Spiractinospora alimapuensis: one gene and its partner. The protein of the gene in region 1 interacts with the protein of each later gene in a pairwise test. Links are inferred from orthologs where the notes say so. Each region holds a gene or a part of one and is shown on either strand. Other genes may lie near its edges.

What was found.
Region 2: the proteins of J4H86_RS15135 (region 1) and rplA interact in binary tests that used the Escherichia coli proteins (3 or more experiments, as listed by UniProt). The link is inferred for Spiractinospora alimapuensis from one-to-one orthologs.

The regions. Positions count from the first base shown.
Region 1 is NZ_CP072467.1:3,278,677-3,285,586, forward strand. Bases 1,395-4,160 are described here. They hold J4H86_RS15135 (cold-shock protein), read left to right. Parts: upstream 1,395-2,558; coding sequence 2,559-2,762; downstream 2,763-4,160. Other genes in these bases: J4H86_RS15125 (FAD-dependent monooxygenase), read right to left, coding at 1,395-1,427; J4H86_RS15130 (TetR/AcrR family transcriptional regulator), read left to right, coding at 1,575-2,291; J4H86_RS15140 (nitroreductase family deazaflavin-dependent oxidoreductase), read left to right, coding at 2,955-3,443; J4H86_RS15145 (OsmC family protein), read right to left, coding at 3,511-3,972. In the rest of the region: J4H86_RS15120 (propionyl-CoA synthetase), read left to right, coding at 1-10; more of J4H86_RS15125, read right to left, coding at 234-1,394; J4H86_RS15150 (winged helix DNA-binding domain-containing protein), read left to right, coding at 4,191-5,261; J4H86_RS15155 (VIT1/CCC1 transporter family protein), read left to right, coding at 5,357-6,082; J4H86_RS15160 (PPOX class F420-dependent oxidoreductase), read left to right, coding at 6,154-6,579.
Region 2 is NZ_CP072467.1:4,203,371-4,210,343, forward strand. What follows is about bases 1,728-4,556. They hold rplA (50S ribosomal protein L1), read left to right. Parts: upstream 1,728-2,704; coding sequence 2,705-3,409; downstream 3,410-4,556. Other genes in these bases: nusG (transcription termination/antitermination protein NusG), read left to right, coding at 1,728-1,865; rplK (50S ribosomal protein L11), read left to right, coding at 2,101-2,532; rplJ (50S ribosomal protein L10), read left to right, coding at 3,771-4,295; rplL (50S ribosomal protein L7/L12), read left to right, coding at 4,327-4,556. Also shown: J4H86_RS19625 (pyridoxal phosphate-dependent aminotransferase), read right to left, coding at 1-286; preprotein translocase subunit SecE, read left to right, coding at 636-884; more of nusG, read left to right, coding at 1,014-1,727; more of rplL, read left to right, coding at 4,557-4,713. UniProt on the Escherichia coli protein: One of the primary rRNA binding proteins, it binds very close to the 3'-end of the 23S rRNA. Forms part of the L1 stalk. It is often not seen in high-resolution crystal structures, but can be seen in cryo_EM and 3D reconstruction models.

The DNA of each region.
Region 1 (6,910 bases):
GGAGAAGTAGTCCTACTGGGCCTCGTCCTCTCACCGTTCGGCGGTCCACCCGCTGATGCTTTGTCGTGTGGCGTGACCGGCCGGGCTCGCCGGCGGAAACCACACAGTGAAGGATGTGGGGTGGGGCGCACGACCGCACGCGTGATCCAATCCCGTCCGCCCGAGATGATCATGCCCGCGGGACCGTATCGGGGTCACCTCATGTGGGCACCGGCCCCACCCCCGTACCTCCCCTATGTAGGGAGGAGCTCGTAGCGCGGAAGGTCGATGTTGGTCGCCTGGTCGTCGGTGAAGCGCATCAGGAACCAGCGCAGGGGGCGGAGGTTGAACATCGCGTCGCGCGCCCGGATGGCGGTCCAGCTCGATGGGGCCAGGAAACGCCCCGCGTTGCCCTTACGTGCCACCGCTCCGTAGGGGTGCATGAGGGCGTCGTACCGGGCGAAGGCGGCCCGGTGGTCCCCGGCGGCGGCCAGTTCACCGGCCAGCACGTAGGCGCCGACGATCGACAGTCCGGAGCCGAAGCCGCCCAAGGTGTTGCCATACGCCGCGTCCCCCAGCAGGACCACGCGTCCTCGGGTGTAGGAGTCCATTTCCACCCGGCTGATCGAGTCCAGGTACACGTCCGCGGAGTCGGGAAGTTCCCTCAGGTACTCCCCCACCGTCCAACCCATCCCCTCGTAGGCACGAATGAGCTCCCGCCGCTGGACCGCGGGATCCGTTGGGGCCCAGCCCGGGCGCTCAGGATCCAGTGGGGGAGAGGCGAACACGAAGAACGCTGGGGCCTTGGCGCCGTCGAGGCTCGCCATCCGTCCCGGTTCGTTGTACATCAGGCCGAGCGTTCGCTCACCGGGTGTTCTGGCGGGTCGGCTGCCAGGCGCCGGGTCGACCAACGCGTAGTAGTGATCCAGAAAGCGCACGAAGCGCTCCTCAGGGCCGAAGGCCAGCCGTCGCACGTTGGAGTGGATGCCGTCCGTGCCTACGACGATGTCGTACCGGCCCGAGCTGCCGCTGTCGAACGTGACGTCGACCCCGGCGTCGTCCTCGTCCATGGTGGCGATGGAGTCACTGAAGAGATAGTGGGCGTGGTCCCGGGACGCCTCGTAGAGCGCCTGGGTGAGATCCCCACGATGGATCTCGAGGTCCCCTCCGGTGAACTCGGCGGGGATCAGCGCGCGCTGGTGGCCGGATCCGTCCACGACGCCGAGGTCACTGCCGCCGGTGGCGAGTTCGCGCAGGGCGTCGAGCAGCCCCATGCGCTCGATGACCGCCATCTGGTCCGCGCCCTTGAAGTCGACCGCCTGGCCGCCGGGGCGCGGCGCCGGTGCCTTCTCCACCACGGTGACCGTGTGCCCGAGGCGACCGAGCCACATGGCGAGGGCCGGACCGGCGATGCCGGCTCCGGAGATCAGAACGTGCATGGTGGGCATGGGATCCCCATCTCTCCCCCTGTGTCCGATCACGAACACGCGGCATTAATTGCGTCCATTGGACGCTAATTAGCGTATGGGCGACGCAGTAAACTCGCAAGTGCCCAGGCAGGCCGCTGTGGCGAGACCACGGGGGAAAGGGAGCACGTGTCCGACACCACCGAACCCCCCGTCGAACACCGCGTCGCCGCGACCCTGTGGGGTGATCCACCCGCCAGGCGTCGTGGACCCAAACCCCGTCTCAGTCGGGACTCCGTCGTCGCCGCCGCGATCGGTGTCGCCGACGGCGAGGGACTGGCGTCGCTGTCGATGCAACGTGTCGCCGACGAGCTCGGATGCGCGAAGATGGCGATCTATCGGCATGTTCCGGGCCGGGATGAGCTGCTCGCCCTGATGGTGGATTCCGTCTTCGGTCCGCCGCCCGAGCTCACCGACACGTCGTGGCGGGACGGCCTCCGTCACTGGGCCCTCGGCGTGCGGGAGGTGTTCCGGCGCCACCCGTGGAGCCTGGACGGCGCCGCGGGGGGCCGGGTGATGGGACCGAACGAGTTGGCGTGGCTGGAGGCCGGCCTCGCTGTGTTCCGTGCCACCGGGACCCCACGGGCCGAACGCCTGGACGCGGTCGTGCTCGTGTTGAACCACATACGCGGACTCGTCCACCAGGGCCGAACCGGCCCGTCCGAGGCGTCGATGGTCGCGGCGACAGCGGACGTCCTGGGCAGCCACGGGGACCGATTCCCGGAAGTCGCCGCGGCCTTCTCCGCGGACCCCGGGGAGGTCGGCGCCCGCGACAACGCCCTGGAGTTCGGCCTGGAGCGCATCTTCGACGGCCTCGACCTGTGGGTACGGTCGGCGGGCCGGTGAGGCGCTCCGCGCGTCACCGCATCGACCGCCCCTGCGGCCACAGAGGTTTACACCAACCGTGTGGAAATCGTCGACGGGAATACTGGTGTGGCGATAGTGTTACATCAGCTGGTCGTAGTTTCTGTTTTAGTGTTGACCTTGTGTTTGACGCTCGCGGACTTACGTGAGCGGTCTGTCCGCCAGGCATGGTGGGACGCACCGCAACTCGTGCGATCAGGGGCCCGCACCCGCGGGTCTGCTTCACCATCGACCTGTCAGGAGACAGACATGGCTCAGGGAACCGTCAAGTGGTTCAACGGCGAAAAGGGCTTCGGCTTCATCAGCCGCGACGAGGGCGGCCCGGACGTCTTCGTGCACTACAGCAACATCGTGGGCACCGGCTTCCGTAACCTTGAGGAGAACCAGCGCGTCGAGTTCGACGTCGCGCAGGGCCCCAAGGGTCCGCAGGCCGAGCAGGTCCGCGGCCTGTAAGTCCTTGCCGGACTGGCCCGTCAGGGCCGGTCCCCTGTGAGCCCCCGGCTCACACCTCCGGTTGTAGGCCGCCATCCCCGTGGGTGGCGGCCCTTCGCATGTCCGGGGCACGGGCGAGTCTGATTGGCGCCCTCCGCGGGAACTGGTGGAATGAACCACGTCCACCGAGCGGCAGACCCGAGGGGGCCCACCGTGCGAGTCCAACCACAGTCCCCTGTCGCGCGCCGACTGTTCCGCGCCCCGGTGTGGATCTACCGGCTGGGCCTCGGCGGCCTGCTGGGGCGAAACTTCGTGCTCCTCACCACGCGTGGCCGCGTCACCGGCCGCCCGCGGCAGGTAGTGCTCGAGGTCGTCGCCCGTGACGAGGAGACCGGCGGGTACCGCGTCGTGTCCGGGTTCGGCGCGCGCTCCCAGTGGTTCCGCAACATCCAGGCCGATCCTCGGGTCCTGTTCGAGGTCGGCTGGCGCCGGTACCGCGGCACAGCGACCGTGCTCCCGCCGGAGGAGTCGGGCAAGGCCCTGTCCCACTACCTCCAACACAGGTACGGCCGCCTCGGGCCCCCGATGCTTCGCGTTCTCGGCCACCCGGTGGACGGCTCCCCCGAGGAGTACGAACGTGTGGGCTCCGACCCGAACAACGGCATCCCGGTGATCGCGCTACGCCCCAGCCCACAGCGATAGCGGGACTGGGGGAACGACCAGTCCTCGCCCACACCAGGTGTGGGCCGACACCTCCGGGAGGACGCTCCTAGGCGGACGTGTCCGTCTCGCCGTCCGCTCCGGCGTTGGTCAGGATGACGGTCTCCGAGGTGAGCGTCCGGTGCACGGGGCACTTCTCGGCGATCTGCAGCAGGGTACGGCGCTGCTTCTCGTCCAGGTCCCCCTCGAGGCGCACCTCGCGTTCGATGCGGTCCACCATCGCGTCCTCGGTCTCGCACTCGGCGCAGTCCCGGGAGTGGATCCGTTCGTGGGTCAGGCTCACCGACACTGACTCGAGTGGCCAGCCGCGGCGCTCGGCGAACATGCGCACGGTCATCGACGTGCAGGCGCCCAGACTAGCCAACAGCAGGTCGTAGGGGTTCGGTCCGCTGTCCGCTCCGGTCGGTTCCGGTTCGTCGGCGAGAAACGTGTGTCCCCCAACGGTGATGCTCTGGCCGTAGGGGCCTTGACCGCTCTCGGTGACCGTGACCACGTTCTTCTGATCCGCCATCGTCCCGTCCTTCCGACTGACACGGTGTTCGCCCCGCGGGGCCTCCGCTCCATCTTCCGTCACATGTGACCGGGCGTTGACACTCCCACCGGATGCGGCGTCATCGGCGTCCGGCTCCGTGTGGCATCGCCCCGACACCTGTTCGTACATAGGATCGGAAGTTGACACCGTGCCACGCGGGCGGCGGTGGTGGGAAGACCCACCAGGGAGGGGCGTTGATGGTCCGGCACGAGGAGATCGCGCTGCTGCGGATGGTGGCGCATCGGATCGCGGGACCGGGCGAGGCCGACGTCGTCGCGGCGGCACGTCTGATGACGGCGACGCAGGGACAGCACCTTCCCGGCGCGCTCACCTCCCTCGCGCTGCGCGCGCGAGACGCGACCAAGGCCGACGTGGTCTCCGCGTTGGACCACGGCCGGCTCGTCAGGTCGTGGCCGATGCGTGGAACCCTGCACATCGTGGCGGCGGAGGACCTCCGGTGGCTGCTGAGCCTCCTCGCCGAACGCGTGCTCGCCCAGATGGCCCGGCGACGACAACAGTTGGGGCTCGACGAGGCGACCCTGGCTCGCGCCCGCGCCAGTACCCAAGCGGCGCTACGGGGTGGCCACGGCCTGCTCCGCAAGGACCTTATCGCCGTGTGGGAAGACGAGGGTCTGGCCCCCGCCGGCGGGCGCGGCTACCACATGCTGGCGAACCTCAGCCTGAACGGTGTGGTCTGCCACGGCCCCAGCGACGGCGATGACCAGCGGATCGTGCTGATGGACGAGTGGATCCCGACCGGGCCGATCCCCGACCGGGAGGAGACACTGGCCTGGTTGGCGGAACGGTACTTCCACGGCCACGGCCCGGCGACCGAGACCGACTTCGCGCGCTGGGCCGGTCTGCCCCTGCGCGACGTCCGCGTCGGCATCGCCGCTGTCGGGGACCGACTGGAGTCCATCACCGGCCCCGAGGCGGGGAGCCCCCGATACCTGATGGCCCCGGACACCGCGGAGCGACTGGAGCGACACCGCGCGGAGGCCCGCGGAGTGTTCCTGTTGCCGGGGTTCGACGAGTACATCCTGGGCTACGCCGATCGGGACGCCGTGCTGCCGCCAGAGTTCGCCGCGCGCATCGTTCCCGGCAACAACGGCGTCTTCCGACCGACCGTGGTGGCCGCCGGGCGGGTCGTGGGGACATGGCGGTTTCCCACCCGTCAGAAGCGCTCCCTGGAGGCCGAACCGTTCACCGCGTTCGCGCCCGAGGTGAGCGCGCGGCTGCCGGACGCCTACGCCACGTTGCCGGTGTGACGACCCGCTCCGGCCGCGACACGCGTACGGATCCGGGCATCCGGTCCGCTCCCTCTCCGCGCTGGCAGGATCGGGGCGGTCGGGGGGTGGCGACTGTGGAAGGCCATCGTGGGTGGGGTCCGCACAAGGAACCACAGAACGAGAGCATCAGCACCAGGCTGAACTGGTTGCGCGCGGGTGTGCTCGGCGGCAATGACGGCATCGTCTCCACGGCGGCCCTGGTCCTGGGGGTGGCCGGTGCGACCACGTCCAGTCAGGCCATTCTGATCGCGGGGATCGCCGGGATGTCGTCGGGAGCGCTGTCGATGGCGGCGGGGGAGTACGTGTCGGTCAGTACCCAACGGGACACCGAGCAGGCGGCCCTCGCCTACGAACGACGGGAGCTCGCCGAGACACCCGAGGAGGAGCTGGACGAACTGGCGCACATGTACGAGCAGCGAGGCCTGACTACGGACCTCGCCCGTCAGGTCGCCGAGCAGCTCACCGCGAAGGACGCCCTGCGCGCCCACGCCGAGGTCGAGCTCAGACTGGACGCCGGGGAACTCACCAACCCGTGGCTGGCCGCGGTCACCAGCCTGGTCGCCTTCGCCCTGGGCGCCGCGATCCCCCTCTTGGCGATCACCCTCGCGCCCGTCGACGCGCGCGTGATCGCAACCTTCCTGGCAGTGGTGTGCGCGGTGGCCGCGACCGGGGCTCTTGGCGCAAGGCTGGGCAACGCCCGTCCGCTCCGTGCCGGCCTGCGCAGCGTCATGGGTGGGGCCGTGGCCATGGCCGCCACCTACGGGATCGGCAGCCTCGTGGGCCAGACCGCGGGCCTGTGAGGTGGGACTCCGGCACACCGAGCGCACCGTGATGCACGATTGGTGACGGTGGCGAACGATAACGTTGCGCCATGACGACGATCTGGGACCGCCAGGTGCGGGAGTTCCTCCTGCACGGCACCCGCACTGCCAAAGTCGCCTACACCTCCTCCGGCGGACACCCCCTGGTGGCCCCCGTGTGGTTCGTCCTGGAGGGGGAGGAGATCGTGTTCAACACCGGCAAGAACACCGCCAAGGCCGCCTCCATCAACCGCGACGCCCGCATCACCGTCTGCGTGGACCTTGAGCACATCCCCTACGCCTTCGTCCAGGTCCAGGGGACCGCGACCCTTTCCGAGGCCCCGGACGAACTCCTGCGCACCGCCACGATGATCGGCGAGCGCTACATGGGCCCGAGCCGCGCCACGGAGTTCGGCCGCCGCAACGGACAACCGGGCGAACTGGTGGTCCGCGTCCAACCAACGAAGGTCCTCGCCGGCTTCGAGATGACGGCCTGAACGGCCCTCACGCCCCAAACCGACCCGGGAGCCACCCGCCCGTCCCGGCCACACCAGACCCGGTCTGACCAGCCGACGCGTTGAGACAGCCTCCGCGAAGCCACGCTGGATCCACGTCCCCGCCCCGGCGGCGACGACCTTCTCTGCGACACCACCGCCAGCCGACCGTTTCGCTGCGGTCGCGCGTTCCCGAGGGAACCCCGGCCGCGCCGCACCAGAGCACCGGCCAGCGAATGCGCCAACTCACGCCGAACAGGAACGCCCCTCGAAGCTCACTCCCTCGCGGCGCCCCACGTGGGCTCCGCACAACGCGCGGAGCCCACGTGTCCCG
Region 2 (6,973 bases), 930 kb from region 1 along the record:
GCAGACCGGAGTCCCGCAGCGTCTTCGCCGCGATGGCCTCCTTCAGCTCGGGAAGGCCCCCAGCCGGGGTGTAGCGGTGGAACCGCGGCTCCCGACACGCCTGGACCGCGGCCTCGACGATGTACTCCGGCGTGGGAAAGTCCGGCTCCCCGGCGCCGAAACCGATCACCGGGCGCCCCTCGGCCTTGAGAGCCTTGGCCTTGCTGTCGACCGCGAGCGTCGCGGACTCCGAGATAGCACTGATGCGCGCCGAGACGCGCCTTGCGGGATGTTCGTGCTCAGTCATAGCTCATATGCAACCACGTGTGGCCAAACCGATTGCCGTGGACCGCCTTCCCGCCACGAGCGTCCGGAACACGGTTTGGCCTGCGGTGGGAGCAGGCCCTACACTCGACTCGGCGTCAATCGGTCGCCGTCGACTGTGTAATGCGGGTGCGTTCCACCGTCGAAGGCGGCTATGGTTGGGGTGAAGCGCCGAAGGGCAGTGGCTCAATTGGTAGAGCACCGGTCTCCAAAACCGGCGGTTGGGGGTTCGAGTCCCTCCTGCCCTGCAAGGTCAGTCCGAGACACGGACCGAGCCCCGTGCCCGCCGTGGCGGGTGGGTACATCGCTCGTCAATCGTTAGGGACTTTTCTGTGGCACAGACCCAGGGCGAAGCCGGTGCCAAGCCGGAGGGTGAGCGCAAGCGCGCCAACCCGGTTTTGTTCACCAAGCAGGTTGTGGCTGAGCTGCGCAAGGTGCGCTGGCCAACGCGCCGTGAGCTCATCACCTACACCATCGTCGTTCTGGTGTTCGTCCTCGTCATGATCGGCCTTGTCGTGGGGCTCGACTTTGTTTTCGGTGAAGCCGTGCTGCGCCTCTACGGGGGCGGCACCACGAGCTGACCGGCGGACGCGGCCGCGTTCCCGATGGACATCGTCGGGCCGCACCGTGCCGTAAGCTGACCGTAACGGCTGTTTCGGTCCTCGCGACCGGACGCCCCGGACGCGTACACGACGAGAGAAAGAGCTGCCTTGTCCGAGTCTCCAGTGACGTCCGACGGTTTCCCCGGCGACGAGCCGGAAACCGAGGTTGCGTCCTCCGCCGCCGACTCTGCCGACGCCGCGGGAACGGAAGAGACCGAGGACTCCCAGCCTGAGCCGTCGCCGTCCGCGGACGATCACGACGAGCCGACCACCGACGACTCCGAGTCCGACGCTCCCGAGGACGCGCCGGACGAGTCCGAGGAGTCGGACACCGAGGCCGCCGAGAGCGAGCCCGAGGTCCCCGCCCTCGACCCAGCGGAGGAGTTCCGCATGGGTCTGCGCATGCTCCCCGGTGACTGGTACGTCGTGCACACCTATGCCGGCTACGAGAACCGCGTCAAGGCGAACATCGAGAGCCGCACCCAGTCACTGAACATGGAGGAGTACATCTTCCAGTGTGAGGTGCCCACCCAGGAAGTCACCGAGGTCAAGAGCGGCAAGCGCCAGCAGGTCACCGAGAAGGTCCTGCCCGGCTACGTTCTGGTGCGGATGGATCTCATCGACGAGTCCTGGGCGGCCGTCCGAAACACCCCGGGCGTGACCGGCTTCGTCGGACTGTCCAACCGTCCGGCTCCGTTGAGCCTGCAGGAGGTTTCCGACCTGCTCGCTCCGGAGATCCAGGAGCAGGCCGCCCCGGCGGAGAAGAAGGAGAGCGAGCCGCGCAGCGACGTCGCCTTCGAGATCGGTGAGTCCGTCACCGTGATGGAGGGCCCGTTCGCCACGCTGCCGGCCACGGTCTCCGAGATCAGCCCGGACACCCAGAAACTCAAGGTGCTGGTCTCGATCTTCGGTCGGGAGACACCGGTCGAGCTCGCCTTCAACCAGGTGTCAAAGATCTGACCCGGTCCACGCACCGGTGCGTGGTCACCTAGACTTGGTGGGTCCGTCCTCGTCGGGCCCGTCATAACGCCCCCGTGGACGAAAGAGCGCGGCCGAATCCGGGTCCCGGTCTGCCGCGCCGCACTTTCCGTCCCGTGCTGGAACACGAGTCGCCGCCCGTTGGGCCACGGCCCGCGTGCGTCCGGCCGGGGACAAGGGACCCGTACGACAACGCAGATCAGGCTAAGGACCCGAAATGCCTCCAAAGAAGAAGATCGCGGCACTGGTCAAGGTCCAGCTTCCCGCTGGCCAGGCCACGCCGGCGCCGCCCGTCGGTACCGCCCTCGGTCCGCACGGCGTCAACATCATGGACTTCTGCAAGCAGTACAACGCCGCGACCGAGGCGCAGCGCGGCAGCGTCATCCCCGTAGAGATCACGATCTACGAGGACCGCTCCTTCAGTTTCGTCACCAAGACGCCACCGGCGCCGAAGCTGATCCTGAAGGCCGCGGGAATCGACAAGGGAAGCGTCGACCCTGGGCGCACCCCTGGTGGCAGCATCACCGCTGAGCAGGTGCGTGAGATCGCGCAGACCAAGCTGCCCGACCTCAACACCGACAACGTCGACGCCGCCGCGAAGATCGTCGCCGGGACCGCCCGGTCGATGGGGATCGAAGTCAAGGGCTGAGCACCGTCTCACCCCCCGGCGGCCCCCGCCCAGTGCGGGGGCGGCGGGTGGACACGGCGAGTGTCCAGACAGCCCCGTGACGCAGCAGAGACACCCGCATCTCCTCACGGAGGTGCGCCTGTGGAAGGGCCATGCGCTGGCCCGTGACCACGAATCCCAATGAGGAGCACCCATGCAGCGCAGCAAGAACTACCGCCGGTCCAGCCAGCGGATCCCACGCGACCAGCCGCTCGCCCCGCCTGAGGCGGTGCAGCTGGCCAAGGACACCAGCACCGTGAAGTTCGACGCCACGGTTGAGGTGGCCCTGCGTCTCGGCGTGGACGCCCGCAAGGCGGACCAGATGGTGCGGGGAACCGTCAACCTCCCGCACGGCACCGGTAAGACCGCTCGGGTCCTGGTCTTCGCGACCGGTGAGAAGGCGGAGCAGGCCATCGCGGCGGGAGCCGACCACGTTGGCGACGACGAGCTGATCGAGCGGGTCCAGAAGGGCTTCCTCGACTTCGACGCCGTCGTGGCGACGCCGGACATGATGGGCAAGGTCGGCCGGCTGGGCCGCGTGCTCGGTCCGCGCGGCATGATGCCCAACCCCAAGAGCGGGACCGTCACGCCGGACGTCACCAAGGCCGTCACCGACATCAAGGGCGGGAAGATCGAGTTCCGGGTGGACCGGCACTCCAACCTGCACTTCGTGATCGGCAAGGTGTCCTTCACCAACGAGCAGCTTCTGGAGAACTACGGTGCGGCCCTCGACGAGGTCCTGCGGCTCAAGCCGTCCGCGGCGAAGGGGCGCTACCTCCGCAAGGCCACGATGACCACGTCCATGGGCCCCGGTATCCCGGTGGACCCGAACGTGACGCGTGTCGTCGCCGCTGGCTGATCTCGCGACATCGCACCCGGGATCGGTCGGGTGCGCGAGGTATTCACACGGCGGGGCCGGAGACACTCCGGCCCCGCCGTCGTCGTGTCGCTGGGCCTTCGCCACAGCCCACGTGGCCAACCCACTCTCCACGTCGCATATGATGAGTTTCGCCGAAGACCGCTGGTCGCTGTCCAATCGGGCAGCCTAAGGCCCCATCACCGATGGGCGGCCCGCGCAGGTTACACACGCGAGACGATGACGACCCCTCGGTCGTTCCTGACGCCCTGTGCCCTGCGCCGGGGCGTTCCTTGTTTCTACGCCGGGATCCTTCCCGCCCACGGTGACGCCCTGTCCAGCGTTCCCAGTTGGAAGGAGTCCCATGGCGAGGCCGGACAAGGCAGCCGCGGTGGCCGAGCTCACGGAGGAATTCCAGGGCTCGCACGGCGCCGTGCTGACCGAATACCGCGGGCTCACTGTCGCGCAGCTCAAGGAGCTGCGGCGCAACCTCGGCGAGAACGCGCGGTTCCGTGTCGTCAAGAACACGCTGACCAAGAGGGCGGCCAGCGAGGCCGGGTTCGACCAGGAGGTCGTCGACCTCTTCGAAGGTCCGTCCGCTGTCGCCTTCGTCCGTGGCGACGTCGTCGAGACGGCCAAGGGTCTGCGTGACTTCGCGAAGGCGAACCAGGCGCTGGTCATCAAGGGCGGTGTCATCGACGGTAAGCCGATGTCGCCGGAGCAGGTCACGAAGCTGGCCGACCTGGAATCCCGCGAGGTGCTTCTGTCGAAGCTCGCTGGCGCGATGAAGGCCAAGCAGGGCCAGGCCGCCGCCCTGTTCCAGGCGCTGCCGTCCAAGACCGTGCGACTTGCCCAGGCGCTGCACGACAAGCGCTCATCCGAGGCCTGACCGAACTACCGAGGGAAGAGAGAGACCTATCATGGCGAAGCTCAGCAACGAAGACCTGCTTGACGCTTTCGGGGAGATGACCCTCCTTGAGCTGTCCGAGTTCGTGAAGCTGTTCGAGGACAAGTTCGACGTCACCGCCGCCGCTCCGGCCGCCGTGGCCGTCGCCCCCGCCGGTGGTGGCGACGCCGCTCCGGCCGAGGAGGAGAAGGACGAGTTCGACGTCATCCTCGAGTCCGCTGGTGACAAGAAGATCCAGGTCATCAAGGAGGTGCGTGCGATCACCGGTCTCGGTCTGAAGGAGGCCAAGGACCTGGTCGACAACGCGCCGAAGCCGCTGCTCGAGGCCGCGAAGAAGGAAGACGCGGAGAAGCACAAGGAGACCCTGGAAGGCGCTGGCGCCACCATCACCTTGAAGTAATCCGCTCGTCGAGCGTTACGGGCGGTCGCCCCCAGCGGGGTGCGGCCGCCCTTCTCTATTGCGCGCACGTCTGTTCCACACGCCAACCACCCGCGGTTCACGTCGGTCGTGCTTCACGGCCGCAGGCGGGGGGCACACTGGGAGCCAGCCGCGGGAGAGCGCGCGACGCGCGACCGCGGACCGTCTCGCCCCTCGATGACGGACCTTCGACGACAGAGTCTGATGACGCGGTGCCTAAGGGACGCCCGTAACTACCGCCGTGGTGAGTCAGAAACGAACACCGTGGTGGGCGCGGCGGGAGTGTGCGCGGCCGGATGGGGCCGCGCCCAGGGAGCTTGTCCGCACGAACCGTCGCAGACTGCTAAGGTCATCCAGGTGGACACAGAGGTATGCCCGGCTGTCGCGTCGCTCACACCTAGCGTTTGCTGTGGGTCCTTTCACTTCGCGTGATTCGCCCTATCCGCGGCATCCGGGCTTGACGGATCCGTCGATCGGAGCGATGCTGCGTTGTGTCGTGACCAACTTCGGGGAGCGTCGTTGGACAGCAGTGTCGCATTCGGCTACACTGCCCTTTTGCGCTGCCCATTGACGATCCCAGTTCAGAGTCATGCTTCGTGTCCGCGTTCCAACTCCGGAACGCAGGGGGCATGTCGTCACTGAAAGAGCTTCCACCGCCGGCCCTGTGCCCCGGTCCAGCGCTTCGTGACCTCGGATCGTACGGCGTGCGCGCGCATCAACCGCCACAAGTCTTCGGAAGGACCTTCTGTTGGCAGCCTCGCGCAACGCCTCCGCTAATGCCCTCGGTCCACACCGCGTCTCCTTCGCTCGGAACAAGGAACCTCTCGAAGTCCCGAACCTGCTCGCTCTGCAGAGCGACTCCTTCGACTGGCTGCTTGGCAGTGACAACTGGAAGACCCGAGTCGCAGCGGCGAAGAACGACGGACGCCGGGACATCCCGGAGCAGTCCGGCCTCGAAGAGATCTTCGAAGAGATCAGTCCGATCGAGGACTTCTCCGGCACGATGTCGCTGTCGTTCCGCGACCATCGATTCGAGCCGCCCAAGTACTCCGAAGAGGAGTGCAAGGACAAGGACATGACCTACGCCGCACCGATGTTCGTGACGGCGGAGTTCATCAACAACGACACCGGCGAGATCAAGAGCCAGACGGTGTTCATGGGCGACTTCCCGCTCATGACCGCCAAGGGCACCTTCATCATCAACGGCACCGAGCGTGTCGTTGTCTCCCAGTTGGTGCGTTCGCCGGGTGTCTACTTCGACCGTCAGGTCGACAAGTCCTCCGACAAGGACATCTACGGCTGCAAGGTCATCCCGTCCCGTGGGGCGTGGCTGGAGTTCGAGATCGACAAGCGCGACTCGGTCGGTGTGCGCATCGACCGTAAGCGCAAGCAGGGTGTCACCGTTCTGCTCAAGGCCCTGGGGTGGACGAACGACAGGATCCTGGAGCGGTTCGGCCAGTACGAGTCGATCCGGACCACCCTCGAGAAGGACCCGACGTCGGGCACCGACGACGCGCTGCTGGAGATCTACCGCCGGCTGCGTCCCGGAGAGCCCCCGACGAAGGAGTCCGCGCAGACCCTGCTCGAGAACCTCTACTTCAACCCCAAGCGCTACGACCTCGCCAAGGTCGGCCGCTACAAGATCAACAAGAAGCTGGGGTTGGACACCGAGGTCAGCCAGGGAACACTGACCGAAGAGGACATCGTCGCCACGATCGACTACCTCGTCCGGCTGCACGCCGGCGAGGAGGAGATCGAGACCGCGCGGGGCACCCTGCCGGTCGAGACCGACGACATCGACCACTTCGGCAACCGTCGTCTGCGCACCGTGGGCGAGCTCATCCAGAACCAGGTCCGCCTGGGTCTCGCCCGGATGGAGCGGGTCGTGCGTGAGCGCATGACCACCCAGGACGTCGAGGCCATCACGCCGCAGACCCTGATCAACATCCGTCCCGTGGTCGCCTCGATCCGGGAGTTCTTCGGCACCAGCCAGCTCTCCCAGTTCATGGACCAGACCAACCCCCTGGCCGGGCTGACGCACAAGCGTCGTCTGTCCGCGCTGGGCCCGGGTGGTCTGTCCCGGGAGCGGGCCGGCTTCGAGGTCCGAGACGTCCACCCGTCGCACTACGGGCGTATGTGCCCGATCGAGACCCCGGAAGGCCCGAACATCGGCCTGATCGGGTCGCTGGCGGCGTTCGGCCGGGTGAACTCCTTCGGTTTCGTGGAGACGCCCTACCGCAAG